DNA from 4 places in the Streptomyces sp. NPDC059906 genome. Region 3 is predicted to be linked to each of the others. Evidence: riboswitches for the same ligand, from Rfam matches in the RefSeq annotation. Region 3 holds a riboswitch; each other region holds the start of a gene.

Region 1 (7,552 bases), on a different contig from region 3:
CTCGTGCTGCTTTTCCTCACTCTGCTGGTTGCCGCGGGAGCCTGGGCGCTGGACGAACTCGACAAGAGCCTGGACGGTGACGGGCAGCTCGAACAAACCGGTGCCTCTGGCAGCGTGGCAGACCCCCTCAGCGCTGGTGTGGTCGCCCGGTACGAGGATGGTCTGAACGTCACGGTCGATCCTCCGCAACGGGAGTCCGACGGCACGTACAGCTTCACCGTTACCTACGACAACGGCACGGACGAGAAGATATTGCCGGGCGGAGAGTCGGTCGAGGACAGCATCAGCGAGTTGGGGCCCGCTCACCTCACCGTTCGCGCCGGCGAGTCTCTCGACGACTACTCCGAGTACACCCTGACGTGGCTGAACCAGCAGGAGTCCGCCTTCCTTCTCATCCTGCCTCTCGACGCGGGTGAGACCCGGAGCATCCCCGTCACGGTCCAGCCGAGTGAGCGAGGGATTCCTGTCACCGTGGAGGTCGCGCCTCCAGACGACGGGTATCGCTCAACTGCATATTTCCATCTCGTCTTGGACTGACGGACGTGTTCTGCCCGGAGCCTTCAGCCGGCGGTCCCGGCTTCACTTTCGGGGAAACCGGTCGGTGGCTGCTCCACGACGAACGACCCCTTGCCGCGAACGGTGACGATGAGTCCCCGTTCCCGGAGCTCCTGCGCGGTCCGGCGCGCGGTGAGTCGCGCTACGCCGTACTCGTCGGCGAGATGGTTCTCCGATGGGATGGGCCGATCCGGCGCCAGCTCTCCCGACTCGATCATCTTGGCGATGACGTCGGCGAGTTGAACGTAGAGAGGTCTCGCGCTCATCGGGTCCAGGGGCGTGCGATCCGTATCGCTCATATGTCCAATGTATGCATGCCCTGCCTTACTCGAACGAGTGGATTCCGCTGTACTTGTATGTAGAGGGCTGTATCCCTCGATAGCTTTCCAACACGCAAGACCCCGGCGAGGTGTCCAGACCTCCCGGGGCACGGCCAACGCTTACGCAAGGAGCGTCGACATGCACGACCTTATCCACCGCATCGCCCATTGGCTGACCCTTCTCCTCGGTCCCGGCACCGGAATGCACCGCGCGGGCGCCCCACGCCACCGAGCCCGGAGCACCCCTCGCCCCACCGCCCCCGTCCGCCTCCCCCTCCACCACTCCCCGTACTGCCGTCACCTCCCCCTCGACGGCGCCGCCTCCCGCCTCGTCCGCCCCTACGTCGCCGCCCACGAGCAGGAGTTGGACCAGCACGTCGTCGGCGCGCGGAAGGCGGCCGCCTGATGGAGGGGTTCACCGCGCTACGGCTGCTGCCCTGGCTGTCGGCCGAGGGCAAGCCCTGCTTCCTCGCCCCCGGCGACGGCAGCGGATTCGTGTCCCGGCTCGCCGACGAGACGGAGGCCCGGCAGCTCACCGTGGGGCTGGACGTACTCCGCTCGGCGCGCGGCGTCCTGGACGACCCGGTGTCCCCGAACGCCGAGGTCCGCTACACCGCGATCCGCCTGACCGAGTGCCTCGCGGACGCGCTGCGGGTCGCGGAGTCGAGGGGGCGGCGCGCCTGGCCGAGGACCACGCCGAACCGTAGGAGCAGCAGCGGAGCCTAGTGTGTGCCCGCCGGAACCCGCCGCCCGTCTGTCTCCCGGAGTGCCGCCCATGCCCCTCCCCCACGTCCTCCTCTCCGCCGCCGTCTCCCTCGACGGCTACCTGGACGACACCGGACCCGAACGACTCCTGCTCTCCAGCCCCGCCGACTTCGACCGGGTCGACGAGGTGCGGGCGTCGGTCGACGCGATCCTCGTCGGGGCCGGGACGGTCCGGGCCGACAATCCGCGGCTGCTGGTGAACTCGGCCGAGCGGCGGGCCGCCCGGGTTGCGGACGGACGGGCGGAGTACCCGCTCAAGGTCACCGTCAGCGGCAGCGGTGAGCTGGATCCGGCGGCGCGGTTCTGGCACACGGGTGGGGACAAGGTGCTGCTGACCACGGACGACGGGGCTCACCGGGCCCACGCGCTGGGGATCGGCGCCGACGTCGTGTCCCTCGGGCCGGACCTCGACTGGCGGGCGGCGTTGGAGTACCTCCACGACCGGCGGGGCGTGCGGCGGCTCATGGTGGAAGGGGGCGGGACCGTCCACACCCAGCTGCTCCAGCAGGAACTCGCCGACGAGCTGCAGCTCGTGCTCGCGCCGCTCCTGGTCGGGGACCCGGCCGCGCCCCGGCTGTTCGGGCCCGGTGCCTACCAGGGCGGGCGGCTGCGGCTGGTCGAGACGCGGCGGATCGAGGACGTGGTGCTGATGCGGTACCTCCCGACCGCACCCGGCACCGGTGACCGCGTCGCCGCCGCCGACCGGCACTGGCTGGCGCTCGCCTGCGAGCTGGCCGAGCTGTGTCCGCCGTCGGACACCGCCTTCAGCGTGGGGGCAGTCGTGGTCGCCGCCGACGGAAGCGAGCTGGCGCGGGGGTACTCGCGGGAGGGCGGTGATCCGGTCGTGCACGCCGAGGAAGCCGCGCTCGCGAAGGTCGACCGGGAAGACCCGCGGCTGGCCCGCGCCACCGTCTACAGCAGCCTGGAGCCCTGTGCCCGCCGCGCCTCCCGGCCCGCGCCCTGCGCCCGGATCATCCTCGACGCCGGGGTGCGCCGCGTCGTCACCGCCTGGCGGGAGCCGGACACCTTCGTGGCGGGGGCGGACGGCAGCGGGGTGCTCACCGCCGCGGGTGCCGTCGTCGTCGTACTGGCCGAGTACGCGCGGCGGGCGAAGGCGCCCAACCGCCACCTGGAGGGGTAGGGAGCGCGGGGCGAGGAGATACCGATGTGCATTCCGCCCCCGGGATGACGTACAGTGGTGAGCACAACGACGCGGGGTGGAGCAGCTCGGTAGCTCGCTGGGCTCATAACCCAGAGGTCGCAGGTTCAAATCCTGTCCCCGCTACTGAAGGCCGAGGGCCGGAATCCGAAAGGGTTCCGGCCCTCGGTGCGTTTCCGCAGGTGCCCCGTGTCATCCGGTCGGCCCCTCACCGCTCGCCGCCCGTCCCCGCCCCCGCAACCCTGGAGTGCGGGACGGCAAGCGGCGCGGACGTACGGGGCGGCGGGAGACGAGTGGTGCGGCCAGGTGACGTGGACGACGAGGGAGCGGCCGCCAGAGCCGGTGGCCGGCTCCCCGGCGATCCCGTGCCCGACCCCGGCCTCGGCCTCGACGACGAGCCCCAGCCCGTGCCGCCCCCGGGGCCGCCCCGACGGCGGGTCGCGTACGGGCGCGCCTTCGTGCACGCGCTCCCCGTGCTGCTGATCGCCGTCGCCATCCTGTACGACATCTTCACCCCGAGGTATTTCACCGCCGGCCCGCTCTACACGGCCGCGCCCCTGATCGCCGCCCCGCTCTACTCGCGGCGCGGCACGGCGCTCACCGGCGCCGCGGTGGTCGTCGCGGTCATCGCGCTGCAGCTCGGCAAGGGCGTCATCCACTACGTCGACTCCCTCACCGAGCTGATCACCATCGCGACGGTCGCGGTGCTCGCCGTCCTCGTGAACGGCATGGTCCGCCGCAGCAGCGAGCGCCTCGTCTCCGTCCGCGAGATCGCCGAGGCCGCCCAGCGCGCCGTCCTGCCCGAACCCGCGGAGCGGATCGCCGGCTTCGAGATCGCCGTCTGCTACGAGGCCGCGCAGGCCGACGCCTTCATCGGCGGCGACCTGTACGCCGTGCAGGACAGCGCCCGCGGCGTCCGGCTGATCGTCGGGGACGTGCGCGGCAAGGGCATGGGCGCGGTGGCCGCCGTCGCCGTGGTGATCGGCGCCTTCCGGGAGGCGGCCGAGCAGGAGGCGACGCTGGAGGCGGTGGCCCAGCGCCTGGAGCGGGCGCTGGCGCGCGAGGGCACCCGGCGCGACGGACTGGACGCCTTCGAGGGCTTCACCACCGCCGTCCTCGCCGAACTCCCGCACGGCGACGGCACCGTACGCATCGTCAACCGGGGCCATCCCCCGCCCCTGCTGCTCCACGGCGACGGAACCCTCGGCCCGCTGCCCGCCCACGAGTCGGCGCTGCCGCTCGGCATGGGCGAGCTGGGCGTGTGGCCCGACCGGGCGGAGGAGGTCGCCTTCCCCGGCGGGGCCACGCTGCTGCTCTACACCGACGGGCTGACCGAAGCCCGGGACGCGAAGGGCGAGTTCTACGATCCGCAGACGCGGCTGGCCGGCCGCGTCTTCCCGCATCCGGCGACCCTGCTCGACACCCTCGCCGAGGACGTGCGCCGGCACTCCGGGGGCGGCATGGCGGACGACATGGCGCTGCTCGCCGTCCGGCGTCCTCGGCGCGCTGATCATGATCATTGTCACGAGCCGTGACAGCGCGACCCCCCTCCGCATAACAACTGATACACCGTCAGAAGAAAGTGCCGCGAAGGGGAATACCGAGGCCCGGCCAACTCGCCCGGTTTTCACCGGTCGTGAGGCGTACGTCCCGGCCGTATTCGGTAATGATCAAGAGGAACGGCTTGGAATCGGAGCCTCGCGTCTATTAACGTTCGATAACGCAGCGCGGTCGTCCCAGCCGTCACAGAAGGCGGCTCCGTGCGCACGCGCCGAATCCCGCAAGGGAACCGGGGAACCACCACATTGGGGTGAATCGGGCGTATGCCGCCGTGGAAACACGGTCGGCAGGCACCCGTAGGAGACCTTCCTGCTCCGAACCCGTCAGCTAACCCGGTAGGCGAAAGGAAGGAAAGGAGTACGCCCACGTGGCGTCAAACCGGCCTGCCCCCGAGGCCCCGTCCGCGCCCAGTGGGCACGGCACCGACACCTTCGGCTACGACGGCTACCGCGCCGAAGAGGGTCCCTGGGAGGAGTGGAATCCCACCGCGGAATCCATCCGCCCCGTACGCGGCCGGCACCGCGTGGCCAAGCAGCGCGGCGGACTCGCCCGCAGCTCCACCGTCCTCGGCGTCGGTGTCATAGCCGCCGTCGGAGCGGGCGGCATGGCCAGCGCGCAGACCGGCAAGCCCCCGGTGTCCATCTCCATGCCGGACCTGCCGAACGTCGGCTCGCTCATGCCCGGCGGTGACGAGCAGTCGGAGCCCGAGGGTTCCGCCACCCCGCTCAGCGGCATCACCCAGGCCGTCGCCGCCGACAGCGCGGAGGGCGCCGACACCACCGGCGCCGGTGAGTCGCTGCGGGCCCGGATCATGGCGCAGGCCGAGCAGCAGCAGGCGCAGGTCGAGACCAAGGCCGCCGCCGAGGCCCAGGCCGCAGCCGAGAAGAAGGCGCAGGAAGCCGCCGCCAAGGCGGAGAAGGAGGCCGAGGAGAAGGCCGCCGCCGCCAAGAAGAAGGCGGAGGAGGAGGCCGCGAAGAAGGCCGAGGCCGAGCGGCTCGCGAAGCTGGCCAAGCAGTACACGCTGCCGACCTCCTCGTACACGATCTCCTCCACGTTCAACCAGGCCGGCTCCCTGTGGGCCTCCGGCCACCACACCGGCCTCGACTTCGCCGCCCCCACGGGCACGCTGCTCAAGGCGGTGCACAGCGGCACCATCACGTCGGCCGGCTGGGACGGGTCGTACGGCTACAAGACCGTCCTCACCCTCGACGACGGCACCGAACTCTGGTACGCGCACCAGTCGTCCATCAACGTCAGCGTCGGCCAGAAGGTCACCACCGGTGACGTCATCGGCCGCGTCGGCGCCACCGGCAACGTCACCGGCGCCCACCTCCACCTGGAGGTCCACACCGGTGACGGCTCGGGCATCGACCCGATGGCCTGGCTGCAGAGCAAGGGCTTGACCCCCTGATCCACCCGCTGGACCATGACGGTCCTGACGGCAACCGTTCCTTTGGACTGGACGGAGGCAGCCCGCTCAGCCGCACGCCCCGAACGGTCTTGGGCGCACTGGTCCCCGGCGTACTCAACCCCGAGGCGGCGACACGGATCCCGTCCGTGGTCCGTTCTCGGGAGGCCAGTTTCCTCACGACCTGGCCAGTTGGACACGGCCAGAGGCGACGGGGAGGCCCCGAACCATCACTCCGGTGGAGCGGGGGCCCCGCACGCTGGCGCCGTACCCGGCGTCCCAGATCGCGCTGACCACGTTAGCCCGGTCGGCCCGCGACAGCGCAACCCAGGACCCCGACGATCACACGATCGAGCTACATCGCCGGCAACCGAGACGACGTCGTCCTCGCCACCAAGGTCAGCCAGCACCCCGAGTACCCGGGCCTGTCCGCCGCGAACATCAAGGCCGCGGCCGACGCCTCGCTGCGCCGCCTGGGCACCGATCACATCGACCTGTACTACACCCACTTCGACAAGCCCGAGGTGCCGGTCGAGGAGATCGTCGGCGCGCTCGACGAACTGGTGAAGGCCGGCAAGGTACGGCACATCGCCGCCTCCAACATCTCCGCCGAGCGGCTCGCGGCGTCCCTGGAGTTCTCCGACCGCGAGGGCCTCGCCCGCTACGTCGCCCTCCAGCCGCACTACAACCTCGTCTCCCGCGACACGTACGAGGGCGAACTGCGCGACCTCGCCGAGCAGGCATCTCTCGCCGCCGTGCCGTACTACGCCCTCGCGGCCGGCTTCCTCACCGGCAAGTACCGGCCCGGCACGGAGGTGGACAGCCCGCGGGCGGGCGGTGCGGCCCGGCACCTGGAGACCGAGCGGGGCCGCCGGGTGCTGGCCGCCCTGGACGAGATCGCCGCGGCCCACGAGGCTCCCGTCGCCACGGTCGCCCTCGCCTGGCTGGCCGCCCGGCCGACGGTGGCGGCGCCGATCGCCTCCGCGCGCACGGTGGAGCAGCTGCCGGCGCTGCTGGGTGTGGCCGAGCTGAGCCTGACGGAGGACGAGGTCGGGAGGCTGACCCGGGCCTCCGCCTGATCGGGCGGCCGTCGCGTCGCGCACCTACGGCCGGTGCGGGCCGGGCGGCGCGTACGGGTGGTACGACGGTGCGTACGGCGGTACGGCCGGCGGTGCGTACGGGTTGTGCGGGGCCTGTGTGGTGTAGGGGGCCTGCGGGGCGTAGGGGCCGGGTGCCGTACGGAGGCCGTACGCGCCGGGCGTCCCGCCGTACGGATACGCCCACGGCGGCACCGCCACCGGCATCCGCACCGGCACGGGCGGCGGGGCGGTGGCCCGGGCCGCGTGGTCCAGGGCCGGGCGGGCCAGGTCCCGCAGGTGCCACAGGACGTCCAGCAGCGCCCGCTCCCGTGCGGCGAAGTCGGCGCCCGCCCGGCCCCGGCGGCCCCGCTGCCGCAGGAACGCCACCGAGGTCGCGCAGGCCTCGTACCGTGCCACCGCCCGCGCCCCTTCCTTCCCGGCGTGCCGGCGGGCGTACTGCCGGGCGATGCGGCGGGCCCGCATCGAGCCGAGCGCGTAAGGCTCCGCGGGCGTGAGCCATCCGGCCATGACGTACGCGGGCAGCTCGGCCCGCACGGTGCCCAGTTCGCGCTGCCGGGTCCAGATCACCAGCCAGGTCAGCAGGCCGAAGGACGGCACCATGAACGCCGCGTAGACGGCGAAGAAGCCGTACTCGCCGAACGCGGCCGAGCCGTTCCACAGGGCGTGCATGCCCATCGCGAGCAGC
Region 2 (7,552 bases), on a different contig from region 3:
AGGCCGGCCAGGCCGACCCGCAGTGCCTGCGCCACCGCTACGACGCGGCCCAGTGCCTGGAACAGCTCGGCGAACCGGCCGCCGCCCTCGCCGAGTACCGGGCGCTGCTGCCGTACTACGAGAACCAGTACGTCGCCGGCGACCCCGACCTCGCCCACGACGTCCGCCGCCGCATCGGCCACCTCCTGCTCGCCCTCGGCGACCGCGCCGCCGCCCACGACACGCTGGCCCGGCTGCTGCACGACGTGGAGCGCGTCCACGGCCCCGGCCATCCGCTCGCGGCCGACATCCGGCGCACGCTCCAGTGGCTGGGCCGGATGCACGGCTGACCACCGCCGCCACGCGGACCGGGCGCGAGGCGGTGCCCGAAGTCCTGATGAATCGTTGGTCCAATGGGTTGGCCAGAGCCGGGCCACTGCCTAACATCGATCATCGCAAGACTTTGTGCACCGTCGCACAATCTCCAACGGGAGGTTCCCTTGCACCGCCGCCGTCGCTCCGCGCTCCTCCTCACCGCCGCGATCGCCGCCGCGGCACCCCTGCTCGCCGCCTGCGGCAACGACGCGCATCCGGGCGCGGCGGCCGTCGTCGGCGACCAGCGGATCACCGTCGCCCAGCTGGAGAACCGCGTGGACGAGGTGCGCGAGGCCCAGCGCGCCGCCGTGCCGGACGACACCCAGTACCAGCAGGTCGTCGCCCGCACCGGCACCCTCACCCGCGACACCCTGCACGGCATGGTCCTCGACCGGGTCCTGCACCGCGCCGCCCAGGACGCCGGGGTGAGCGTCAGCCGCAAGGAAGTGCAGGACATGCGCGGCGAGCTGGAGAAGCAGGCCGGGGGCCCCGAGCAGCTGGAGACGGTCTGGCTCCAGCAGTACGGCGTCGCCCCCGACCGCCTCGACGACAACCTCCTCGTCCAGATCGAGGCCCAGAAGCTCGCCCAGAGCCTCGGCACCGACACCAGCCGCCCCGAGTTCTGGCAGGCCCTGTCCGAGGCCTCCAAGAAGCTCGACGTCGACCTCAACCCGCGCTACGGCGCCTGGGACGTCCAGAAGAGCAGCCGCGTCGACACCCGGACACCGTGGGTGCGGGAGATCACGGCGGCGGGGTCCCAGCAGCCGGCGTAGCACCCCTGAACAGCGGCGATACGGCCCCCTGTGGACAACTCGGGGGGCCGTCGGCGGTGTGCGTTAGGTTCGAGGAGTGAACGCAACCACCGCCGGCCCGACCGCCCCCGACCAGGGCCGCATCGTCCTGCTCACCACCAGCCACCGCGTCGCCCCCGGCCTGCTGTCCTGGCCCGCCTGGCAGGCCCTGCGCACCGCCGACCGCGTCCTGTGCGCCGACGGAGCCCACCCCCAGCTGCCCTATCTGCGCGAGGCGGGGATACGGGTGGAGGAGGCGGCGATGGCCGCCGAGGAACTGGTGGACGCCTGCGCCGGCGGCCGCACGGCGGTGGTCGTCGCGACCGGCGAGGGCGAGCCCGCGCTCACCGACTCACTGGCCCGTCTCGCCGGTTCCGGACGGGTCCGGATGCCCGACCTCGAGCTGCTCCCCGCCTCCTACGACCTCCCGGGCGCCCGCCTCCTCGACCTCGTCCAGGTCATGGACCGCATCCGCCTCGCATGCCCCTGGTCCTCGCAGCGCACCCACAAGGGCCTGGCCAAGTACGCCATCGAGGAGGCCTACGAACTCGTCGAGGCCATCGAGGACGGCGACCGCGACGAACTGCGCGAGGAACTGGGCGACGTGCTCCTCCAGGTCGTCTTCCACGCCCGCATCGCCGAGGAGGACCCCGACGCCCCGTTCTCCGTGGACGACGTGGCCGGCACCATCGTCGACAAGCTCGTCCACCGCCACCCGCACGTCTTCGGCGACGAGAGGGCCGACACCCCCGAGGAGGTCCGGGAGCACTGGCTGCGCACCAAGGCCGCCGAGAAGCAGCGCACCTCGGTCACCGAGGGCGTCCCCCTCGGCCAGCCCGGCCTGGCCCTCGCCGCCAAGCTCCACTCCCGCGTCCGCACCGCGGGCCTCGACGTCCCGCTGCCCGCCGGCGAGGGCATCGGCTACGACCTGCTCGCCCTCGCCGCCCGCGCCGAGTCCGAGGGCACCGACCCCGAGGCGGCCCTGAGAGCGGCGGCCCGCGCCTACCGGGACGCGATCCGGGCGGTCGAGGGATGACCGGTCGCCCATCCGTCCCCGGCCCCGCCTCCGGCCCCGCACCCGAGCTGTTCACCTGGGAGTTCGCCACCGACCCCTACCCCGCCTACGCCTGGCTGCGCGAGCACGCCCCCGTGCACCGCACCCGGCTGCCCAGCGGAGTGGAGGCGTGGCTGGTCACCCGGTACGCCGACGCGAAAGAGGCGCTCGCCGACCCGCGGCTGTCCAAGAACCCGGCCCACCACGCCGAGCCCGCGCACGCCAAGGGCAAGACCGGCATCCCGGGGGAGCGCAAGGCCGAGCTGATGACTCATCTGCTCAACATCGACCCGCCCGACCACACCAGGCTGCGACGGCTGGTCAGCAAGGCGTTCACGCCGCGCCGCGTGGCCGAGTTCGCGCCCCGGGTGCAGGAGCTGGCCGACGGCCTCATCGACCGGTTCGCCGCCACCGGCTCCGCCGACCTGATCCACGAGTTCGCCTTCCCGCTGCCCATCTACGCCATCTGCGACCTGCTCGGCGTCCCCCGCGAGGACCAGGACGACTTCCGGGACTGGGCGGGCATGATGATCCGTCACCAAGGGGGCCCGCGGGGCGGCGTCGCCCGGTCGGTGAAGAAGATGCGCGGCTACCTCGCCGACCTCATCCACCGCAAGCGCGCCGCACTGCCGCCCGAGCCCGCCCCCGGCGAGGACCTCATCTCCGGTCTGATCCGCGCCTCCGACCACGGCGAGCACCTCACCGAGAACGAGGCCGCGGCCATGGCCTTCATCCTGCTCTTCGCAGGCTTTGAGACCACGGTCAACTTGGTCGGCAACGGCCTCTACGCGCTGCTCACCCACCCCGGGCAGCGGGAGCGCCTGCAGACCTCCCTCGCCGCCGGGGAGCGCGGCCTGCTGGAGACCGGCGTCGAGGAACTCCTGCGCTACGACGGCCCGGTGGAGCTGGCCACCTGGCGCTTCGCCACCCGGCCGCTGACCATCGGCGGCCAGGACGTCGCGGCCGGCGACCCGGTCCTCGTCGTCCTGGCCGCCGCCGACCGGGACCCCGAGCGGTTCACCGACCCGGACACCCTGGACCTCGCCCGCCGCGACAGCCAGCACCTCGGGTACGGCCACGGCATCCACTACTGCCTAGGCGCCCCGCTGGCCCGGCTGGAGGGGCAGACGGCGCTGGCCACGCTGCTGACCCGGCTGCCGGACCTCCGCCTCGCCGCCGACCCGGCCGAACTCCGGTGGCGCGGCGGCCTCATCATGCGAGGTCTGCGCACCTTGCCCGTCTCGTTCACACCGCTCGCGTCATCGGCCGGCAACGGTCCGTCGCCGACGCAAAAGTGACACGCGCTCACCTCTGTGATCTTCACGTGATCTGCGCGGCATGAACTTGTGACAAGCGATGATCTCCCTATACGTTCACGGATCAGCGTGGTGTAGAGCGTCATCCGCCGCGCGGTCCCCGTCGTCTCGTGAAAGGTCGTCGCATGCTCTCCGGGAACGGTCGTCACCGCCGCCCCCGCCAGGCACCCGCACTGGTCGTCGCCGCCGGAGTGACCGGCTCCGCCATCGCGATCCCGCTGCTCGGCGCCACCGGCGCCCACGCGGCCGACTCCGCGAACTGGGACCAGGTCGCCGAGTGCGAGACCGGCGGCGCCTGGAGCCAGAACAGCGGCAACGGGTACTACGGCGGCCTGCAGCTGTCCCAGGAGGCCTGGGAGCAGTACGGCGGTCTGGACTACGCCCCCAGCGCCGACCAGGCCAGTCGCTCCCAGCAGATAAGAATCGCCGAGAAGATACACGCGGACCAGGGCATCGCCGCCTGGCCGACCTGCGGTCTGCTCGCCGGCCTGGGCAACGACTCCGGGGCCACGGGCGATGGTTCCGGCACGGCCGGTGACGGGGCGTCGGAAGGTTCCGACACCTCGGGGGAGCAGGACACCACCAAGTCGTCCGAATCGCCCGCGACCACCGAAACGCCCGAGTCGTCCCAGTCATCCGAGTCATCCGAGTCGTCCGGCTCGACCGGCTCGTCCGAGACGTCGGAGTCGACGTCCGGAGCGTCCTCTTCGTCCCCTTCGCCGTCTTCTTCGGCCTCTTCGTCGCCCTCCTCTTCGTCGTCTGACGCCCCGTCCGACGGTTCGAGCGGCGTGTCGGGCGACTCGTCCGACGGTGCGGACCAATCCGCCAAGCCGGACACTTCCGTCGAATCCGACCCCTCCGGCAGTGCCGAACCGCAGGGCGCCGAGGGCTCGTCCGGTTCCGGCAAGCACCGCGGCGGCAGCGCGGACGAGGACGCGACGGGAGAGGGCCGTACGGACCCGACGTCGGGCCGGCATGCCTCGCGCGACGGTGACGAGCCAGCGGCCGGGGACGGGCGTTACGTCGTACGCACCGGCGACAGTCTCTGGGCCATCGCCGACTCCCTTGACATCGACGGCGGGTGGCACGCGCTCTACGCCGACAACGAGACCGTCGTCGGCGCCGACCCCGACCACATCCTGCCCGGTCAGACGCTCACGGTCACGGGCGAATCGGGCGAAAAGTAGGGGGAGTTCGCGTCACGGTTAGAGACCGTATGTCCCTTTTGGATCTCGTGAGAGATAGGTCTCAGAAGCCGTGATCGTCTTTGAAAATCCGCGGAGCGCGTGTCTACGGTCATGACCGCTCGCCACCGCGGGCCCCGACAGCCGCAACGCCGAATCCTGCCAGCGGCCGTACGGGAACAGTCGTCGCGTCAAGCGCCGCAGGCAGGAGCGGGGGACCCAAGGTAAGTGCCGCACCGGGCAGTTGAGCCGGAGCGGCTAGGGGTGAAGCCGAGTTCCGGGAGGAACCCGGCCGGGCAACTCAACCGGCCCGAACCCGACAGCTCACCTCGCAGGCGTCGGTGAGGGGATCAACCATGCTGTTTTCCGGCAAGGGCAAGCACCGTCGCCCGTCCAAGGCCACCCGTGTCATCGCCGTCGCCGGCGTCACCGGTGCCGCCGTCGCCGCCCCGCTGATGGCGGCCGGCAACGCCTCCGCCGCCACCGCGTCCGAGTGGGACGCCGTCGCCCAGTGCGAGTCCGGCGGCAACTGGTCCATCAACACCGGCAACGGTTACTACGGCGGTCTGCAGTTCTCCGCCTCCACCTGGGCCGCCTACGGCGGTACGCAGTACGCCTCCAGCGCCGACCAGGCGAGCAAGTCCCAGCAGATCGAGATCGCCGAGAAGGTGCTCGCGGGCCAGGGCAAGGGTGCCTGGCCGGTCTGCGGCACCGGCCTGTCGGGCGCCGCCTACACCGGTGGCGGCTCCGAGGACAGCGGCTCCGGCAGCTCCGAGAGCTCGCAGAGCCAGAGCGGCGGCTCCACCGCCGAGCGCTCCACCGAGCAGAAGGCCTCCCGCTCCTCCGAGCGTCCGGCCGCCGAGCCGAAGGCCGAGAAGCCCGCCAAGAAGACCGTCACCACCCCGACCGGCAAGAAGGTCGAGAAGGGCGACGGCGAGTACAAGGTCGTCAAGGGCGACACCCTCAGCTCGATCGCCGAGGAGCACGACGTCAAGGGCGGCTGGGCGAAGCTGTTCAAGCTGAACGACGACATCGTCGACGACGCCGACCTGATCTACCCGGGTCAGCAGCTGCACCTGAAGTAAGGGGCGGCGGCCCCGCGACTCCCGCCCCGGTGCGTGTTCCCCCGTACGCACCGGGGCGGGACTTTTCATGTTCCGCCTTTGTTCCGTTCGGAAACAATTTACTCTCGGTTCTGTCCAGCGGGTGGGCGATCGGCTGGCCGATCGCCCGGAGCCGGTTAGGCTCGGTCCCGCAGAGCCGTCGCGGCCCCGAGGGACCGCGGCAGACCGAAGCGTCACAGTGAAGCGTCACAGTGAAGCGTCACATTGAAGAAGGAGATGCTCGTGCCGTCCATCGACGTCGTCGTAGCCCGGGAAATCCTGGACTCCCGAGGCAACCCCACGGTCGAGGTCGAGGTCGGCCTCGACGACGGCAGCACGGGTCGTGCCGCCGTTCCGTCCGGCGCCTCCACCGGTGCCTTCGAGGCCATCGAACTGCGTGACGGCGACCCGAGCCGTTACCTCGGCAAGGGCGTCGAGAAGGCCGTGCTGGCCGTCATCGAGCAGATCGGCCCGGAGCTGGTCGGCTACGACGCCACCGAGCAGCGCCTGATCGACCAGGCCATGTTCGACCTGGACGCCACCGACAACAAGGGCTCGCTCGGCGCCAACGCCATCCTCGGCGTCTCCCTCGCCGTCGCGCACGCCGCCTCCGAGGCCAGCGACCTGCCGCTCTTCCGCTACCTGGGCGGCCCGAACGCGCACCTGCTGCCGGTGCCGATGATGAACATCCTGAACGGCGGCTCGCACGCCGACTCCAACGTGGACATCCAGGAGTTCATGATCGCCCCGATCGGCGCGGAGTCCTTCTCCGAGGCGCTGCGCTGGGGCGCCGAGGTCTACCACACCCTCAAGAAGGTCCTGAAGAGCAAGGGCCTGGCCACCGGCCTCGGCGACGAGGGCGGCTTCGCCCCGAACCTGGGCTCCAACCGCGAGGCCCTCGACCTCATCCTCGAGGCGATCAAGGAGGCCGGCTACACCCCCGGCGAGCAGATCGCCCTCGCGCTCGACGTCGCCGCGTCCGAGTTCTACAAGGACGGCTCCTACGCCTTCGAGGGCAAGACCCGCACGGCCGCCGAGATGACCGAGTACTACGCCGAGCTGGTCGAGGCGTACCCGCTGGTCTCCATCGAGGACCCGCTGTTCGAGGACGACTGGGACGGCTGGAACACCATCACCGCCAAGCTCGGTGACAAGGTCCAGCTGGTCGGCGACGACCTGTTCGTCACCAACCCGGAGCGTCTGGCCCGCGGCATCGAGGAGAACTCGGCCAACGCCCTGCTCGTCAAGGTCAACCAGATCGGTTCGCTGACCGAGACCCTGGACGCCGTCGAGCTGGCCCAGCGCAACGGCTTCAAGTGCATGATGTCCCACCGCTCCGGCGAGACCGAGGACGTCACCATCGCCGACCTGGCCGTCGCCACCAACTGCGGCCAGATCAAGACCGGCGCCCCGGCCCGCTCCGAGCGCGTCGCCAAGTACAACCAGCTGCTGCGCATCGAGGAGATCCTCGACGACGCCGCGGTGTACGCCGGCCGCAGCGCCTTCCCCCGCTTCAAGGGCTGACCCCCGCCGTCGAGGGCTGACCCGCCCGCAAGAGGCGGCGTCGTACGTACGTCCCCGTACTCGGTCCCGTACCGTGTGCGGGGACGTACGCACGTATGACGACGTGAAGGCGGAGGCGGGGACAGACATGGCGGTGAAGGACCGGGACCGTTTCTCCACCGCGACCAGGATCCGGATCATCGGGGAGCAGACCGCGGCCCGGGTCTACCGCTCGCAGACCAGGCGC
Region 3 (7,552 bases):
GGCTCGTCCAGGACGAGCAGCCGGCGCGGCTGGAGCAGCGCCGCGGCGAGACCCAGCCGCTGCTTCATCCCGAGCGAGTACGCCTTCGCCTTCTTGCCGCCGGCGGCCGCGAGGCCCACCCGGTCCAGCGCCGCCGCGACGCGCTCCCGCCGGGTGCGCGGGTCGGCGGTGGGGTCGGCGGCGTCGTAGCGCAGCAGGTTGTCCCGGCCGGAGAGGAAGCCGTACAGGGCCGGGCCCTCGATGAGGGCGCCGACCCGGGGCAGTACGGCGCGGGCCGCGCGCGGCATGGGCCGGCCGAGGACCCGGGCGCTGCCCGAGGTGGGTTCGATCAGCCCCATCAGCATGCGGATGGTGGTGGTCTTGCCGGAGCCGTTGGGCCCGAGGAAGCCGAAGACACTGCCCGCCGGGACGGTCAGGTCCAGACCGTCGACGGCGAGTTGTCCGCCGCGGTAGCGCTTGGTGAGCGCGCGGGTGGCGATGACGGCGTCATCCGCGCTCTCCCGGCCCGGCGCCCGGACCGGCGCCCGGACCGGCTCCCGGACCGGCTCCCGGTCCGGGCGCTCCGGCTCCGCTGCGGACGCTTCGGCCATCGGCTCCCTCTTCTCGTCCTCTTCGCCGTACGGGTGGAGGTGCTGCGCGGGTCCTACTTCGCGGCGTCGGCCGCCTTCACCAGCGCGTCCTTGGTGACCGCACCGGCGTAGACCTTGCCGTCGTCCGTGATCAGGGCGTTGACCAGGCGGGTCTTGAAGACCGTGCCCGAGCCGAAGTCGCCCTTGACCTGGTCGCCGAAGGAGCCGAGGAAGCCGCCGAGGCCGCCGAGGTCGCCGCCCGCGGAGGCCGTGGGCAGGCCGCCCTGGGCGCCGGTGTCGAAGGCGGCGACCGAGTTCCAGCCCTCGCCGATGACCTTGAGGCCGTCCATCCCCTTGGCCAGCTCGCCCTCGGCCCCGCGCCCGTGCTCCTGGGCCCCGGCCCGCTCACCGGCCTCGTCGGCCTCGGTGACCTTGGCCCCCTCGGGCGGCGTGAAGTCGAACGTCGACGCGTCCGGCTTGGCGAAGCTGACCTTGGTGAAGCCCACGTCCACGACGGCGGCGCCACCGCTCGCCGGGGTCAGGGTGAACTTCAGCGGCGTGCCGGTCTCGGCGTCCACCGCCACGGTGATCGCACCGACCGTGGATCCGTCCTGCTTGGGCTCGACGACCAGGCGGTAGGCGTCCCGGCCGGCCACCTGCGCGGTACCGCCGACGGTCACGGACGTGGTGTCGTCGACCGCCTTGAGCGCCTGGTCGGCGAAGTCCTTCGGGGTGGCCGGCACGTCCTGGCCCGGCACGTCCTTCCCCGGCCGCTCGGCGCCGTCGGCGGCGGTGGAGTGGTAGACCTCGTTGGACCGGCTGTCGTAGCCCCAGACGTCCTTGCCGTTGTGGATCAGGCTGTACTCGGCGGCGTTCTCCAGCAGGGACAGCTTCTGCCGGTCGGGGCCGTCGGCCGCGACGCGCAGCGTGTGGCTGCCGGACACCAGCTCGGTGAGCTTGGCCGAGGGGTCGGCGGCGGAGCCCTCGCCGTCCCCGCCGGAGCCCGGCCCTCCGGACATTCCGGACATCAAGCCGCTCTCCAGCCCGCCGAGGTCCGGCAGACCCAGGTCGGTGTTGATGCGCACCGTGCCGGACAGCTGCTGGACGTCCGACTTGGCGATCTTCTCTATGAGCTGCTCCGCCGTGACCTTCGGCAGGTCGGGGTCGCCGGAGTCGGCGAGCGCGGGGACGAGCCCGATCGTCGCGGCCGCCACTCCCATCACCGCGACCGGGACGACGTACCGCGCGGCCTTGCGCCGTCCGGCGCGCAGCTCCTCGCCCGCCCCGGCGGTCGTGTTGTCGTCGGAATCGATCGGTGCCATGTGTGCCCTACCTCCGTCGTCGGCGGCGGCTGTCTCGCGACCTCGCACTCGTTCACCCGTGAGCCGCCATTCTCACCCGAATCGGTGAGGATTGGTGTTTTTCCGTGGTGTCCATCTGACCAAATCGCCGGAGCACAAGCGTCAGACCGCGGGCTCAACTCCGCCTACTCCTGCGGGATGACACGCAGGGGTGCCGGCTCCCCCGGCCCGTAGGGGGCGACGCGGACCACATAGGCGGCGACGGACCGCGGAGGGCGGTCAGCCGGCCCGGTGGACCACCGCGTCGCACAGCTCCACCAGCGCGGCCTTCGCGTCGCACTCGCGCAGCGGGGCCAGCGCAGCCCGGGCCTCCTCCGCGTACCGGACGGTGTCCCGGCGGGCCTGCTCCAGCGCGGGGTGGGCGCGCAGCAGGCGCAGCGCCTCGGCGTGCCGCGCGTCGTCGCTCAGGTCGGAGTCGAGCAGCTCGCACAGCGCGAGGTCCTCGGCGAGCCCCAGCCGGGCCGCCCGCTCGCGCAGCCGCAGGACGGGCAGGGTGGGGATGCCCTCGCGCAGGTCCGTGCCGGGCGTCTTGCCGGACTCGTCGGAGTCGGAGGCGATGTCCAGGACGTCGTCCGCGAGCTGGAAGGCGACGCCGAGCCGCTCGCCGTACTGGGTGAGGACGTCCACCACCGTCTCGTCAGCGCCGGACATCATCGCGCCGAACCGGCAGGAGACCGCCACCAGGGAGCCCGTCTTGCCGCCCAGCACGTCCAGGTAGTGGTCGACCGGGTCGCGGCCGTCCTGCGGGCCGGCCGTCTCCAGGATCTGGCCGGTGACCAGCCGTTCGAAGGCGAGGGCCTGGACGCGGACCGCCTCGGGGCCGAGGTCGGCGAGGATCTGGGAGGCGCGGGCGAACAGGAAGTCGCCGGTGAGGACGGCGACCGAGTTGTCCCAGCGGGTGTTCGCGCTGGGCACCCCGCGCCGCACGGCGGCCTCGTCCATCACGTCGTCGTGGTACAGCGTGGCGAGGTGGGTCAGCTCCACGACCACGGCCGAGGGCACGATCCCGGGGGCGTAGCGGTCTCCGAACTGGGCCGAGAGCATCACCAGCAGCGGCCGGAACCGTTTCCCGCCGGCCCGCACCAGGTGCTGGGCGGCCTCCGTGATGAACGGCACCTCGCTTTTGGTTGCCTCAAGCAACCCTTCCTCGACAGCAACCAATCCGGCCTGGACATCGGCTTCCAGAGCCTGGTCCCGCACGCTCAGCCCGAACGGCCCGACGACGGTCACGAGGGGTCTCCTGTCTGCTGGTGTCTACTGGCGATTACCTGGTTTGTCGATAGGTCGCTGCCACCACTCAAGTCAGCGTATCCGGTCACGTTTCGATCACCGCTAGCGCCCACCGTTACAGGCTGGTCGGTATCGGATCATGAACGGTATGTTTTTGATCAGGTGATATGAGCAGATTTTGATTGATATCGCCAGAGGGGACGAGCCGGAGCCGGAGGGCGAACGGGCCGGAGCCGCCACCGAAGATCCCATCACTCCTCCCAACGGCCCGCACTTCCAGAACGTCACCCGATCGAGACGCCCGCCCCCTCCTTGCTTCCACCCCTTCTCCACCCCCTCCCCTCCCCCGCTTCCCACCCCTCCCCGCTCGACACCCGAAGCCGTCCCCACCCGCGGCCGGTTGGCTCCCAGTTGGGGTTAATGCCCCATTTGCCGTGCTTGTTGAAGCCAGTGAGTTGGCTCACTCCGGGCAACCTGCGGGCAACCCGGCCGGAACCTGTGCCCTCCCTTTGCCCCGCAAGCCAGTTGGGGATTGGCAGCAGCAAAGGATCAAGAGCCTCATAGGCCTCAGAACAAGGTCAACAGGCACGTTGGGTGATTCCTGCACTTGTTCCGGACATGTGCTCTCGCATACGTTCCCGGCCTGTCGGGTGGACGCCGAATCCTGCCACCGCCCGTCGCACAGTCATCCACCCAACAAACTCGCAGGCAGGAGCGGGGGACCCAGGTAAGTCGCCGCACCGGTCACCACCGGAGCGGCTCGGGGTGAAGCCGTACCCGTCAGGGCACGGCCGGGCACCTCCCCGCCCGAACCCGACAGCTCACCTCGTAGGCGTAAGGAGAGGGACACCGCATGTCTGCCAACGGTCAGAACCGTCACGCCCGCACCAGCCGCCTCGCCCGCAAGCTCGCCGTGGCCGGCACCGGTGCCGCGGTGCTCGCGCTGCCACTCATCGGCGCCACCACCGCCTCCGCGGCCACCCCGGCCGCCGCCACGACCGCCACGACCGCCACCACGGCGGCCACGGCCTACCCGGACAACCTCGACGGCTGGATCCGCGAGTCGCTCGACATCATGGCCCAGCACGGCATCCCCGGGACCTACGAGGGCATTCACCGCAACATCATGCGTGAGTCCTCCGGCAACCCGCTCGCCATCAACAACTGGGACATCAACGCCATCAACGGCACCCCGTCCAAGGGTCTGCTCCAGGTGATCGACCCGACCTTCCAGGCGTACCACGTGCCCGGCACCTCCTGGGACCCGTACGACCCGGTCGCCAACATCACCGCCGCCTGCAACTACGCGGCCGACCGCTACGGCTCGATGGACAACGTCTTCAGCGCGTACTGAGCCGTACGCCCCCCGAACCTCGCCTAAGAGGTACCGAAGATCCGCTCGAGGACGACGGCCACGCCGTCGTCCTCGTTCGTCGTGGTGACCTCGTCGGCCACCGCCTTGAGTTCGGGATGGGCGCCGGCCATGGCGACACCGTGGGCCGCCCACTGGAACATCGGGATGTCGTTGGGCATGTCCCCGAAGGCGATCGTCCGCCGCCGCTCCAGGCCCAGGTGCTCGGCGGCCAGCGCCAGACCGGTGGCCTTGGTGATGCCGCAGGGCTGGAGCTCCACCGTGCCGGGCCCCGACATGGTGACCGTCGCGAGGGAACCGACCACCGCGCGCGCCGTCGCCGCCAGTTCGTCGTCGGTCAGCTCGGGGTGGCGCAGCAGCACCTTGCTGATCGGCGTGGACCACAGCTGCGCACGCCGCTCGACGCGCACCGCGGGCAGTGTCGGGTGGGGCATCAGGTAGCCCGGCTCGATGAGCGTCAGCCCGTCGACGCCGTCCTGGTCCACGGCCGCGTACACCTGGCCCACCTCGGCCTCGATCTTGCCGAGCGCGGTCTCGGCCAGCTCCCGGTCCAGGGTGACCGACCACAGCATCCGGTGCGCGCCGGCGTCGTACACCTGCGCGCCCTGTCCGCACACCGCGAGCCCCGTGCGGCCGAGCCGGTCGAGCAGGGGGCGCACCCGGGGTGCCGGCCGCCCCGTCACCACCAGGTGCCGCGCCCCGGCCCCGGCGGCCCCCGCCAGCGCGGCCAGCGACCGGTCGGAGACGGTGTCGTCGCCTCGGAGCAGCGTGCCGTCCAGGTCGGTGGCGACGAGTGAATACGCGGTGCGGTCCATGATCAGAGAATACGGACACCGCACCCGTCCGACTCACCCGTGACCGCTTCCGAACGAGGGCGTAGCGAGTGCGTTCGAACCCGCACGGGGTTGCCCGAGGACGCCCGATGATGTCCGAATCCTGACACATCATCGGCTAAAGCCGGTTCAGGGCCTGTGTCCCGGTTGGCAGCGACATGGCACGCCAACCACCCGCAGGCGCCAAGATCGCGTCCCGGGCCCCGCCGCCTTCGGTCGCACTGCCCAACAGCGGCACGTCACCCGTAACGTGTGGCCCGACCACGTGTCACGCGACGCACACCGATCACGTGGCGCACACGGCGCGCACGGCGCACATGGCGAGCACGAAAGCGAGGCAGCATCCGATGCCCCCCTTCGATGTCCCCGAGGGCAACCCCTTCGGCCCGCACAACCTTCCGTACGGCGTGTTCTCGATCCCCGGCTCGCTCGACCGGACGGACCGGACGGACCGGATGAACAGGACAGACCGTTCGGACCGGATGGACCGGACGGTGGGCGTCCGGCTGGGCGATCACGTCCTCGACGCGGGGGCGGCGGCCCACGCGCTCGGCTCGCCGTACGCGGCCCTCCTCGCGCAGCCCACCCTCAACCCGCTGCTGGCGGCCGGGCGCACGGCGTGGTCGGACGTGCGGCGCGCGCTGACGGCGTGGGTGACGGTCCCCTCCCACCGCGAGGCCCTGGAGCCGTTCTTCCACCCGCTGTCGTCGGTGACCCTGCACCTGCCCTTCGAGGTCGCCGACTACGTCGACTTCTACGCCTCCGAGAACCACGCCCGCAACGTCGGCCAGATCTTCCGCCCCGACGCCGCCGACTCCCTCACCCCGAACTGGAAGCACCTCCCGATCGGCTACCACGGCCGCTCCGGCACGGTCGTCGTCTCGGGCACGGACGTCGTGCGCCCGTCGGGGCAGCGCAAGGCCCCGGCCGACGCCGCACCCGTCTTCGGCCCGTCCGTCCGGCTCGACATCGAGGCGGAGGTCGGCTTCGTGGTGGGTGTGCCGTCCGAGCTGGGCAGTCCGGTCGCGCTCGGCGACTTCCGCGAGCACGTCTTCGGGCTCTGCCTGCTCAACGACTGGTCCGCGCGGGACGTCCAGGCCTGGGAGTACGTCCCCCTCGGTCCGTTCCTCGGCAAGTCCTTCACCACGTCGGTGTCGGCGTGGATCACCCCGCTGGACGCGCTGGAGGAGGCCCGGGTGGCGCCGCCCGAGCGCACGCACGAGCTGCTGCCCTACCTGGACGACACGGACCCCGACCAGGACGACCGCGGCGGCTACGACCTGCGGATCTCCGTCGCCGTCAACGGCCACGTCGTCTCCGAGCCGCCGTTCTCCACCATGTACTGGACGGCCGCCCAGCAGTTGGCCCACATGACGGTCAACGGAGCCTCGCTGCGCACCGGCGACCTCTACGGCTCGGGCACGGTGAGCGGGCCCACCGAGCGGGAGCGGGGGTCGCTGCTCGAACTGACCTGGAACGGCCGCGACCCGCTGGAACTCCCCGACGGCAAGCGGACGTTCCTGGAGGACGGCGACGTGGTGACCCTGTCGGCCTGGGCCCCGGGACCGGACGGTGTCCGGGTGGGACTGGGAGAGGTGACCGGGCGAGTAGCCGGCCGGGGGGCCGGGCAGGGCGCCTGACGCTACGTCCGACGGAACGCGGGGCCTGAACGTCCTAGGTCCGTACGCCCAGGTTCCGGAACCGGTGTCCGACGACACCTGACTCACACCGCCCGGCCCCGTCATACTGGCGTCGGGCGGTGTGCGCGCACGGCCCGGCCAGCACCACCCCTGTACAGCCAGAGCCGCCCATCCTTCGACCAGGATCCGGAGCCAGTGGCATGACCGTCTGCCTGCTCCTGCTGTTCGTCGTCGCCGTGACCGCCGCGGTGCCGGTGCCCCGCGCGCTGACCCGTTCCGCGTGGCCCGAGCGGGATCCCGTGGTCGGGCTGTGGGTGTGGCAGTGCCTGGTCGCGACGGTGCTGCTGTGCTGCCTGACGGCACTCACCCTCGGCGCCACCGCCGTCTTCGGGACCGTCCGCGCCCAGCTCTTCGCCCCGGCGCCGCCCGCGGTGACCGCGGCGTACAACCTCTCCGCCGGCCCGGTCTGGGCGGCCGCGCTCACCCTGCTGCTGGCGGCCGGCGCCGCCTGGACGACCGCGATGCTCGCCCGCGAGCTGGTCGAGGC
Region 4 (7,552 bases), on a different contig from region 3:
ACGACGCGGGCGCACTTCACGTAGCTGCGCTCGGGCCGCAGGCCCATCTCGTTCATCTGGTAGACGATGCGCCGGTGCACCGGCTTGAGGCCGTCGCGGGCGTCCGGCAGCGCACGGGAGTAGATGACCGAGTACGCGTACTCGAGGAAGGAGCCCTGCATCTCGTCGACGACGTCGATGTCGAGGATCTTCTCCTCGTACGAGTCGTCGGGCGGCGGGGTCTTCGTACTACGGCGGGCCATCGCTGCCGGCTCCTTGCTGAAGCGTGAACGGTGATCTGACGCCGTCCATTGTGGACTGCGGCACTGACAGCGACCGACCAGGACCCGTCACGGGCTGCCGGCCCGGCGCTGCCCGCAGGGTACGCCCTCGTCCCGGGGTGCCGTCCGCGCAGCCGTCTCCGGCGGCCCGTCAACCGCGTTCTCGCTCTCGGCGTACGAGGCCCGGGAACTCCACCGGCCGCCCGCACGCTTGCATACAGTGGCAGGACCGGCGGAATTCCGCAGTTCCGCCCATGGATTCCACCCGGTGGTTCACCCAGTGACTCCACCAGGATCTCGCGATCGAAGGGACGTACATGCCCATGGGTCACACGGCCACAGCCCAGGCAGGCTCCGGCGGCCTGACAGCGACCGAGCACCGCCTGGCCAACGGCCTGCGCGTGGTGCTCTCCGAGGACCACCTGACCCCGGTCGCGGCGGTGTGCCTCTGGTACGACGTCGGCTCGCGCCACGAGGTCAAGGGGCGCACCGGCCTGGCTCACCTTTTCGAGCACCTCATGTTCCAGGGCTCCGCCCAGGTCAAGGGCAACGGCCACTTCGAGCTGGTGCAGGGCGCCGGCGGCTCGCTCAACGGCACCACCAGCTTCGAGCGGACCAACTACTTCGAGACCATGCCCGCCCACCAGCTGGAGCTCTCCCTCTGGCTGGAGGCCGACCGCATGGGCTCCCTGCTCGCCGCCCTGGACGAGGAGTCGATGGAGAACCAGCGGGACGTCGTCAAGAACGAACGCCGCCAGCGCTACGACAACGTCCCCTACGGCACCGCCTTCGAGAAGCTGACCGCCCTCGCCTACCCGGAGGGCCACCCCTACCACCACACGCCGATCGGCTCGATGGCCGACCTGGACGCGGCCACGCTGGAGGACGCGCGCGCGTTCTTCCGCACCTACTACGCGCCGAACAACGCGGTGCTGTCGGTCGTCGGCGACATCGACTCCGAGCAGACGCTCGCCTGGGTCGAGAAGTACTTCGGCTCCATCGCCTCGCACGACGGAAAGCAGCCGCCCCGGGACGGTTCGCTGCCCGACGTCATGGGCGGGCAGCTGCGCGAGATCGTCGAGGAGGAGGTCCCGGCCCGCGCCCTGATGGCTGCCTACCGCCTGCCGGAGGACGGCACGCGCGCGTGCGACGCGGCCGACCTGGCCCTGACCGTCCTGGGCGGCGGTGAGTCGTCCCGCCTGTACAACCGGCTCGTCCGCCGCGACCGCACGGCCGTCGCCGCCGGGTTCGGCCTGCTGCGGCTCGCCGGTGCGCCCTCCCTGGGCTGGCTGGACGTGAAGACGTCCGGCGACGTGGAGGTGCCGGTCATCGAGACCGCCATCGACGAGGAGCTGGCCCGGTTCGCCGAGGAGGGCCCCACGGCCGAGGAGATGGAGCGCGCCCAGGCCCAGCTCGAGCGCGAGTGGCTGGACCGCCTGGGCACGGTCGCCGGCCGCGCCGACGAACTGTGCCGGTACGCCGTCCTGTTCGGCGACCCGCAGCTCGCCCTCACCGCCGTGCAGCGGGTCCTTGAGGTGACCGCGGAGGAGGTCCAGGAGGTCGCCAAGGCCCGCCTGCGCCCCGACAACCGCGCGGTGCTCGTCTACGAGCCCACCGCCCCCGCCGACGAGACCGACGCCACCGACGCCACCGACGAGAACGAGGAGGCGGCCAAGTGACCGAGCTCGCCACCATGGAATTCCACGCCCAGCCGCAGGCCGGCGAGCCCAAGCCCTGGGCGTTCCCCGCCCCCGAGCGCGGCAGCCTCGGCAACGGCCTGACCGTGCTGCGCTGCCACCGGCCCGGCCAGCAGGTCGTCGCCGTCGAGGTGCTCCTCGACGCCCCCCTGGACGCCGAGCCGGCCGGCCTCGACGGTGTCGCCACCATCATGGCGCGCGCCTTCTCCGAGGGCACCGACAAGCACTCCGCCGAGGACTTCGCCGCGGAGCTGGAGCGCTGCGGCGCCACCCTGGACGCGCACGCCGACCACCCCGGCGTCCGGCTGAGCCTGGAGGTGCCCGCCTCGCGCCTCGGCAAGGCACTCGGCCTGCTCGCCGACGCCCTCAGGGCGCCCGCCTTCGCGGACGGCGAGGTCGAACGACTGGTGCGCAACCGGCTCGACGAGATCCCGCACGAGCTGGCCAACCCCTCCCGGCGTGCCGCCAAGGAACTCTCCAAGGAGCTGTTCCCGGCCGACGCGCGCATGTCGCGCCCGCGCCAGGGCACCGAGGAAACGGTCGAGGCCATCGACTCGGCGGCCGTACGCGCCTTCTACGAGCGGCACGTCCGCCCCGCCACGGCCACCGCGGTGGTCGTCGGCGACCTCACCGGCGTCGACCTGGACGCGCTGCTCGGCGACACCCTGGGCGCGTGGACCGGCTCGGCCGCCGAGCCGCGCCCCGTTCCCCCGGTGACCGCCGACGACCGGGGCCGGGTCGTCATCGTGGACCGTCCCGGCGCCGTCCAGACGCAGCTGCTGATCGGCCGTACCGGCGCCGACCGGCACGACCGCGTGTGGCCCGCGCAGGTGCTCGGCACCTACTGCCTGGGCGGCACCCTCACCTCGCGCCTGGACCGCGTCCTGCGCGAGGAGAAGGGCTACACCTACGGTGTGCGGGCGTTCGGCCAGGTCCTGCGCTCCGCCCCGGACGGCACGGGCGCCGCGATGCTCGCCATCAGCGGATCCGTCGACACGCCCAACACCGGTCCCGCCCTGGAGGACCTGTGGACGGTGCTGCGCAAGCTGGCCGCGGAGGGGCTCACCGACGCCGAGCGCGACGTGGCCGTGCAGAACCTGGTGGGCGTGGCGCCGCTGAAGTACGAGACGGCGGCGGCCGTGGCGAGCACGCTGGCCGACCAGGTCGAGCAGCACCTGCCCGACGACTTCCAGGCCACGCTCTACCGCCAACTGGCCGCCACGGGCACCGTGGAGGCCACCGCGGCGGTCGTGAACGCCTTCCCGGTGGACCGTCTCGTGACGGTCCTCGTCGGCGACGCGGCCCAGATCAAGGAGCCCGTCGAGGCCCTCGGTATCGGCGAAGTCACCGTGGTGGCGGCCGAGTAGCGGCACGCGTGCGCGGCGGCCCTGGTGACCGGTGTGTCACCAGGGCCGCCGTTTGTCCGGATTGGGGGAGTGGTTGCCCGTCTGCCCTGTGGCGTGCGCTACAAAAAGCCTGTTGCGTTTGAGGATTGAACGCAGCCGCGTTTAGCGTCGTCCGGGCTGTTCGTCAGGCAGTGCGCCGCATCCGCGGCACCGGACAGCCATCGCCGAGTCCCCGTACGGCGCGAGCCAGGGGAGCCGGGGACCCATCGCAGTCCCTGGGGTGAATCGGACGCCCGCGCGCACCGCGAGGGGGTCCGTAGGAGACCTTCCACCTCCGAACCCGTCAGCTAACCCGGTAGGCGAGAGGGAAGGAAAGGACAAGCCTCTACATGGCGTTCACGCGCGCCACCGGGAAGCACCGCCGTACCGGCCGGATGCACCGCACCACCGTCCGCGCGGCGGGGGTCGCGGCCCTCGCCACCACAGGCGTGGTCGGCACCCTCGCGGCTCCGGCGCTCGCCGCCGAGCCCGAGGTGGAACAGACCGGGCTCACCCCGGTCGTCACCATCGGCGACTCCATAGCCGACGAGATCGACGCCCAGGCCCTCGCCCAGAAGCAGGCGGCCGCGGACGCCGCCGCCCGCGAGGCGGCCCGGGAGGCGGCCCGCGAGCGGGCGGCCGAGGCGGCCAAGGAGGCGCGCGAGGCCAAGGAGCGCGCCGCGCGGGAGGCGGAGCGCAAGCGCCTCAACACCTTCGTCGCGCCGATCACCGCCTCGTACGTCTCCACCGCCTACCAGGCCGGCAGCTCCCTGTGGTCCTCGGGCAGCCACACCGGCATCGACTTCCACGCCTCCAGCGGCACGTCCGTGCACTCCGTGGGCGTCGGCACCGTCGTCGAGGCCGGCTGGGGCGGCGCGTACGGCAACCAGGTCGTGATCAGGATGCACGACGGTACGTACACGCAGTACGGGCACCTGTCCTCCATCGGCGTCTCGGTCGGCCAGTCGGTCGAGCCCGGCCAGCAGATCGGCGTCTCTGGTGCCACCGGCAACGTCACCGGACCGCACCTGCACTTCGAGGCCCGTACGAGCCCCGAGTACGGCTCGGACATGGACCCCGTCGCCTATCTCCGCTCCCACGGAGTGAACGTCTGACGAAAAAGCCCCGGCTTCGAACTCGGGGCTTTTTGTATTCCATACCGGCTTGCTTGGCCTAGAGTCGCTGAAAGCGCGTCCATCGTCGGCGTTTCAGGGGATCAAGGCGGAGGTCGGTCATGCGTATTCCGGCGCATTCGGTGTGCACGGCGATCCGGGACGACATCGTGGCCGGCGTCCACGGACGCGGGAGCCGGCTCACCGAGGAAATCCTCGCCCGCCGCTACGGCGTCTCCCGCGTCCCCGTCCGCGAGGCCCTGCGCACGCTGGAGGCGGAGGGCTTCGTGGTGACCCGGCGGCACGCGGGCGCGTGCGTCGCGGAACCGACCGCGCGGGAGGCCGCCGACCTGCTGGAGACCCGCACGCTCCTCGAGCCGCTCGGTGCCGCCCGGGCCGCGCGGCGGCGCACCGACGCCCACCTCAAGGTGCTGCGCGGCCTGGTCAGGCTGGGGCAGGAGCGGGCCGGGCGGGGCACCGTGGACGAGCTGCGCTCCCTGGGCGGCTGGTTCCACGAGACCCTCGCCCGGGCGGCGGACAGCCCCTCCCTGACCGCGCTGCTGACCCAGCTCCGCCACAAGATCGCCTGGATGTACGTCGTGGAGGCGCCGGTCGGACCGGCGGAGCACTGGGCGGAGCACGCCGCGATCACCGACGCCGTGGCCCGGGGCGACGGCGAACGCGCGCGGGCGCTCATGACCCGGCACATCGAGCGGTCGGCGTCCGGGCACCGGCTCCGATTCGCCTCGGCGGCGTCGGCGACGGAGCGTGTGAGGAATACGCAACATTCCGTAAACACCGCGAGCCCGCTCCGGTAACACAGGTTCCGTATACAAAAGCGGGGGAATTCCGGCGGCTATTTCCGCCGTCCCGAATGCGCAGCAGTGGAAGCGTCAGTGGAAGCGGAAGCGGAAGCGGAAGCGGAAGGGAAAAAGGTGAAAGGCCCGTCCGGTGGTCCCGGCGGGCCTTTCGGTGCTGCTGTCCCGTCCGTCAGACGGTCTCGGGAAGCTCCTCGAGCCCCTCGGCGACCAGCTTCGCCAGCCGGTCCAGGGCCGCCTCCGCGCCCTCGGCGTCGGACGCGAGGACGATCTCCTCGCCCCCCTGGGCGCCGAGGCCGAGGACGGCCAGCATGGAGGCCGCGTTGACGGGGGACCCGTCGGCCTTGGCGATCGTCACCGGGACGCCTGTGGCCGTGGCGGCTCGGACGAAGATGGAGGCGGGGCGGGCGTGGAGACCCTCGGCCCAGCCGACGTTGACGCGGCGCTCAGCCATGTGATGCTGCCCTTCAGGTGTTCAGAGGCGTTGAAGTTGTCTAGACCAGTCTTGTCTAGACCAGTTTCCCACATCGTGAAGCAAGCCGGGACGACCCCGTGGGCCGCCCCGTAAAGGTCCCGGACCGCGGCCTCGGTCCGGACCTCCGTCCCCCACAGACTGCCCCGCGCCGTTGTCGTACGCGAGCCGTACTCTGGGGCCCATGCAGACCTCGTCGGACCGGCACGAGTACCCCGCCCACTGGGAAGCCGACGTGGTGCTGCGCGACGGCGGCACCGCACGCGTCCGCCCCATCACCGTTGACGACGCCGAGCGCCTGGTCAGCTTCTACGAGCAGGTTTCCGACGAGTCGAAGTACTACCGCTTCTTCGCGCCGTACCCTCGCCTGTCCGCCAAGGACGTCCACCGCTTCACGCACCACGACTTTGTGGACCGGGTGGGACTCGCGGCCACCATCGGCGGCGAGTTCATCGCCACCGTACGCTACGACCGGATCGGGGCCGGCGGAACGCCCGCCACCGCACCGGCCGACGAGGCCGAGGTCGCCTTCCTCGTCCAGGACGCCCACCAGGGGCGCGGCGTCGCCTCCGCCCTCCTGGAGCACATCGCCGCCGTGGCCCGCGAGCGGGGCATCCGCCGCTTCGCCGCCGAGGTGCTGCCCGCCAACAACAAGATGATCAAAGTCTTCATGGACGCCGGGTACACCCAGAAGCGGAGCTTCGAGGACGGGGTGGTCCGCCTGGAGTTCGGTCTCGAACCCACCGACCGCTCGCTGGCCGTGCAGTACGCGCGCGAGCACCGCGCGGAGGCCCGTTCCGTCCAGCGGCTGCTGCAGCCCGGCTCGGTCGCGGTCGTCGGCGCCGGCCGCACCCCGGGCGGCGTCGGCCGCAGCATCCTCGGCAACATCCGGGACGCCGGCTACACGGGGCTCCTGTACGCCGTGAACAGGGCCTTCCCCGAGGACATGAAGGAGCTCGACGGGGTGGTGGCGTGCCGTTCCGTGCGCGACATCGACGGGCCCGTCGACCTCGCCGTCGTCACCGTGCCCGCCGAACACGTCCCGGACGTCGTCACCGCGTGCGGCGAACACGGGGTGCAGGGACTGGTGGTGGTCTCCGCCGGATACGCCGACAGCGGCCCCGAGGGACGTGAACGCCAGCGCGCCCTCGTGAGGCACGCGCGCACGTACGGCATGCGCATCATCGGGCCCAACGCCTTCGGGATCATCAACACCTCCCCGGACGTGCGGCTCAACGCCTCCCTCGCCCCCGAGATGCCGCGCGCGGGACGGATCGGCCTGTTCGCGCAGTCCGGCGCCATCGGCATCGCCCTGCTCTCCCGGCTGCACCGGCGCGGCGGCGGGGTCACCGGCGTCACCGGCGTGTCCACCTTCGTCTCCTCCGGCAACCGCGCCGACGTCTCCGGCAACGACGTCCTCCAGTACTGGTACGACGACCCGGACACCGACGTCGCGCTGATGTACCTGGAGTCCATCGGCAACCCCCGCAAGTTCACCCGCCTGGCCCGGCGCACGGCGGCCGCCAAGCCCCTGGTCGTGGTGCAGGGCGCCCGGCACGGCGGCGTGGCACCCCAGGGGCACGCCGTACGGGCGACGCGGCTGCCCCACGCGACGGTCTCCGCGCTGCTGCGGCAGGCCGGCGTGATCCGGGTCGACACCATCACCGACCTGGTCGACGCGGGGCTGCTCCTCGCCCGCCAGCCGCTGCCCGCCGGACCGAGGGTGGCCATCCTGGGCAACTCGGAGTCCCTGGGACTGCTCACCTACGACGCGTGCCTCTCCGAGGGCCTGCGCCCGCAGCCGCCGC

Evidence for each region. Region 3 has a riboswitch for cyclic di-AMP ahead of ACFV9J_RS01210 (transglycosylase SLT domain-containing protein). Riboswitches for the same ligand answer to the same signal wherever they lie in the genome.
Region 1: linked by a shared signal. The riboswitch ahead of ACFV9J_RS26060 (M23 family metallopeptidase) and the one ahead of ACFV9J_RS01210 (transglycosylase SLT domain-containing protein) in region 3 are both predicted to bind cyclic di-AMP.
Region 2: linked by a shared signal. The riboswitch ahead of rpfA (resuscitation-promoting factor protein RpfA) and the one ahead of ACFV9J_RS01210 (transglycosylase SLT domain-containing protein) in region 3 are both predicted to bind cyclic di-AMP.
Region 4: linked by a shared signal. The riboswitch ahead of ACFV9J_RS37180 (M23 family metallopeptidase) and the one ahead of ACFV9J_RS01210 (transglycosylase SLT domain-containing protein) in region 3 are both predicted to bind cyclic di-AMP.

Annotation. Positions count from the first base shown of each region.
Region 1 is NZ_JBHWKU010000019.1:20,877-28,428, reverse strand. It holds gene ACFV9J_RS26095 (hypothetical protein) at 1-537, shown strand, start outside; gene ACFV9J_RS26090 (GntR family transcriptional regulator) at 561-854, opposite strand; gene ACFV9J_RS26085 (hypothetical protein) at 1,015-1,281, shown strand; gene ACFV9J_RS26080 (hypothetical protein) at 1,281-1,601, shown strand; gene ACFV9J_RS26075 (dihydrofolate reductase family protein) at 1,651-2,781, shown strand; tRNA gene ACFV9J_RS26070 (tRNA-Met) at 2,852-2,925, shown strand; gene ACFV9J_RS26065 (PP2C family protein-serine/threonine phosphatase) at 3,111-4,334, shown strand; cyclic di-AMP (ydaO/yuaA leader) riboswitch at 4,559-4,715, shown strand; gene ACFV9J_RS26060 (M23 family metallopeptidase) at 4,727-5,770, shown strand; partial or broken gene ACFV9J_RS26055 (aldo/keto reductase) at 6,133-6,846, shown strand; gene ACFV9J_RS26050 (PrsW family intramembrane metalloprotease) at 6,871-7,552, opposite strand, start outside.
Region 2 is NZ_JBHWKU010000027.1:10,918-18,469, forward strand. It holds gene pkaE (serine/threonine protein kinase PkaE) at 1-329, shown strand, start outside; gene ACFV9J_RS30965 (SurA N-terminal domain-containing protein) at 480-1,127, shown strand; gene ACFV9J_RS30970 (nucleoside triphosphate pyrophosphohydrolase) at 1,204-2,181, shown strand; gene ACFV9J_RS30975 (cytochrome P450) at 2,178-3,497, shown strand; gene ACFV9J_RS30980 (transglycosylase family protein) at 3,641-4,702, shown strand; cyclic di-AMP (ydaO/yuaA leader) riboswitch at 4,886-5,052, shown strand; gene rpfA (resuscitation-promoting factor protein RpfA) at 5,056-5,784, shown strand; gene eno (phosphopyruvate hydratase) at 6,046-7,326, shown strand; gene divIC (cell division protein DivIC) at 7,454-7,552, shown strand, end outside.
Region 3 is NZ_JBHWKU010000001.1:246,816-254,367, reverse strand. It holds gene ACFV9J_RS01225 (ABC transporter ATP-binding protein) at 1-590, opposite strand, end outside; gene ACFV9J_RS01220 (outer membrane lipoprotein carrier protein LolA) at 644-1,891, opposite strand; gene ACFV9J_RS01215 (polyprenyl synthetase family protein) at 2,150-3,160, opposite strand; cyclic di-AMP (ydaO/yuaA leader) riboswitch at 3,841-4,009, shown strand; gene ACFV9J_RS01210 (transglycosylase SLT domain-containing protein) at 4,014-4,514, shown strand; gene ACFV9J_RS01205 (HAD family hydrolase) at 4,538-5,347, opposite strand; gene fahA (fumarylacetoacetase) at 5,713-7,005, shown strand; gene ACFV9J_RS01195 (M56 family metallopeptidase) at 7,206-7,552, shown strand, end outside.
Region 4 is NZ_JBHWKU010000044.1:18,481-26,032, forward strand. It holds gene ACFV9J_RS37165 (DNA topoisomerase (ATP-hydrolyzing) subunit A) at 1-242, opposite strand, end outside; gene ACFV9J_RS37170 (M16 family metallopeptidase) at 578-1,939, shown strand; gene ACFV9J_RS37175 (M16 family metallopeptidase) at 1,936-3,324, shown strand; cyclic di-AMP (ydaO/yuaA leader) riboswitch at 3,516-3,680, shown strand; gene ACFV9J_RS37180 (M23 family metallopeptidase) at 3,693-4,457, shown strand; gene ACFV9J_RS37185 (GntR family transcriptional regulator) at 4,577-5,272, shown strand; gene ACFV9J_RS37190 (HPr family phosphocarrier protein) at 5,445-5,726, opposite strand; gene ACFV9J_RS37195 (GNAT family N-acetyltransferase) at 5,929-7,552, shown strand, end outside.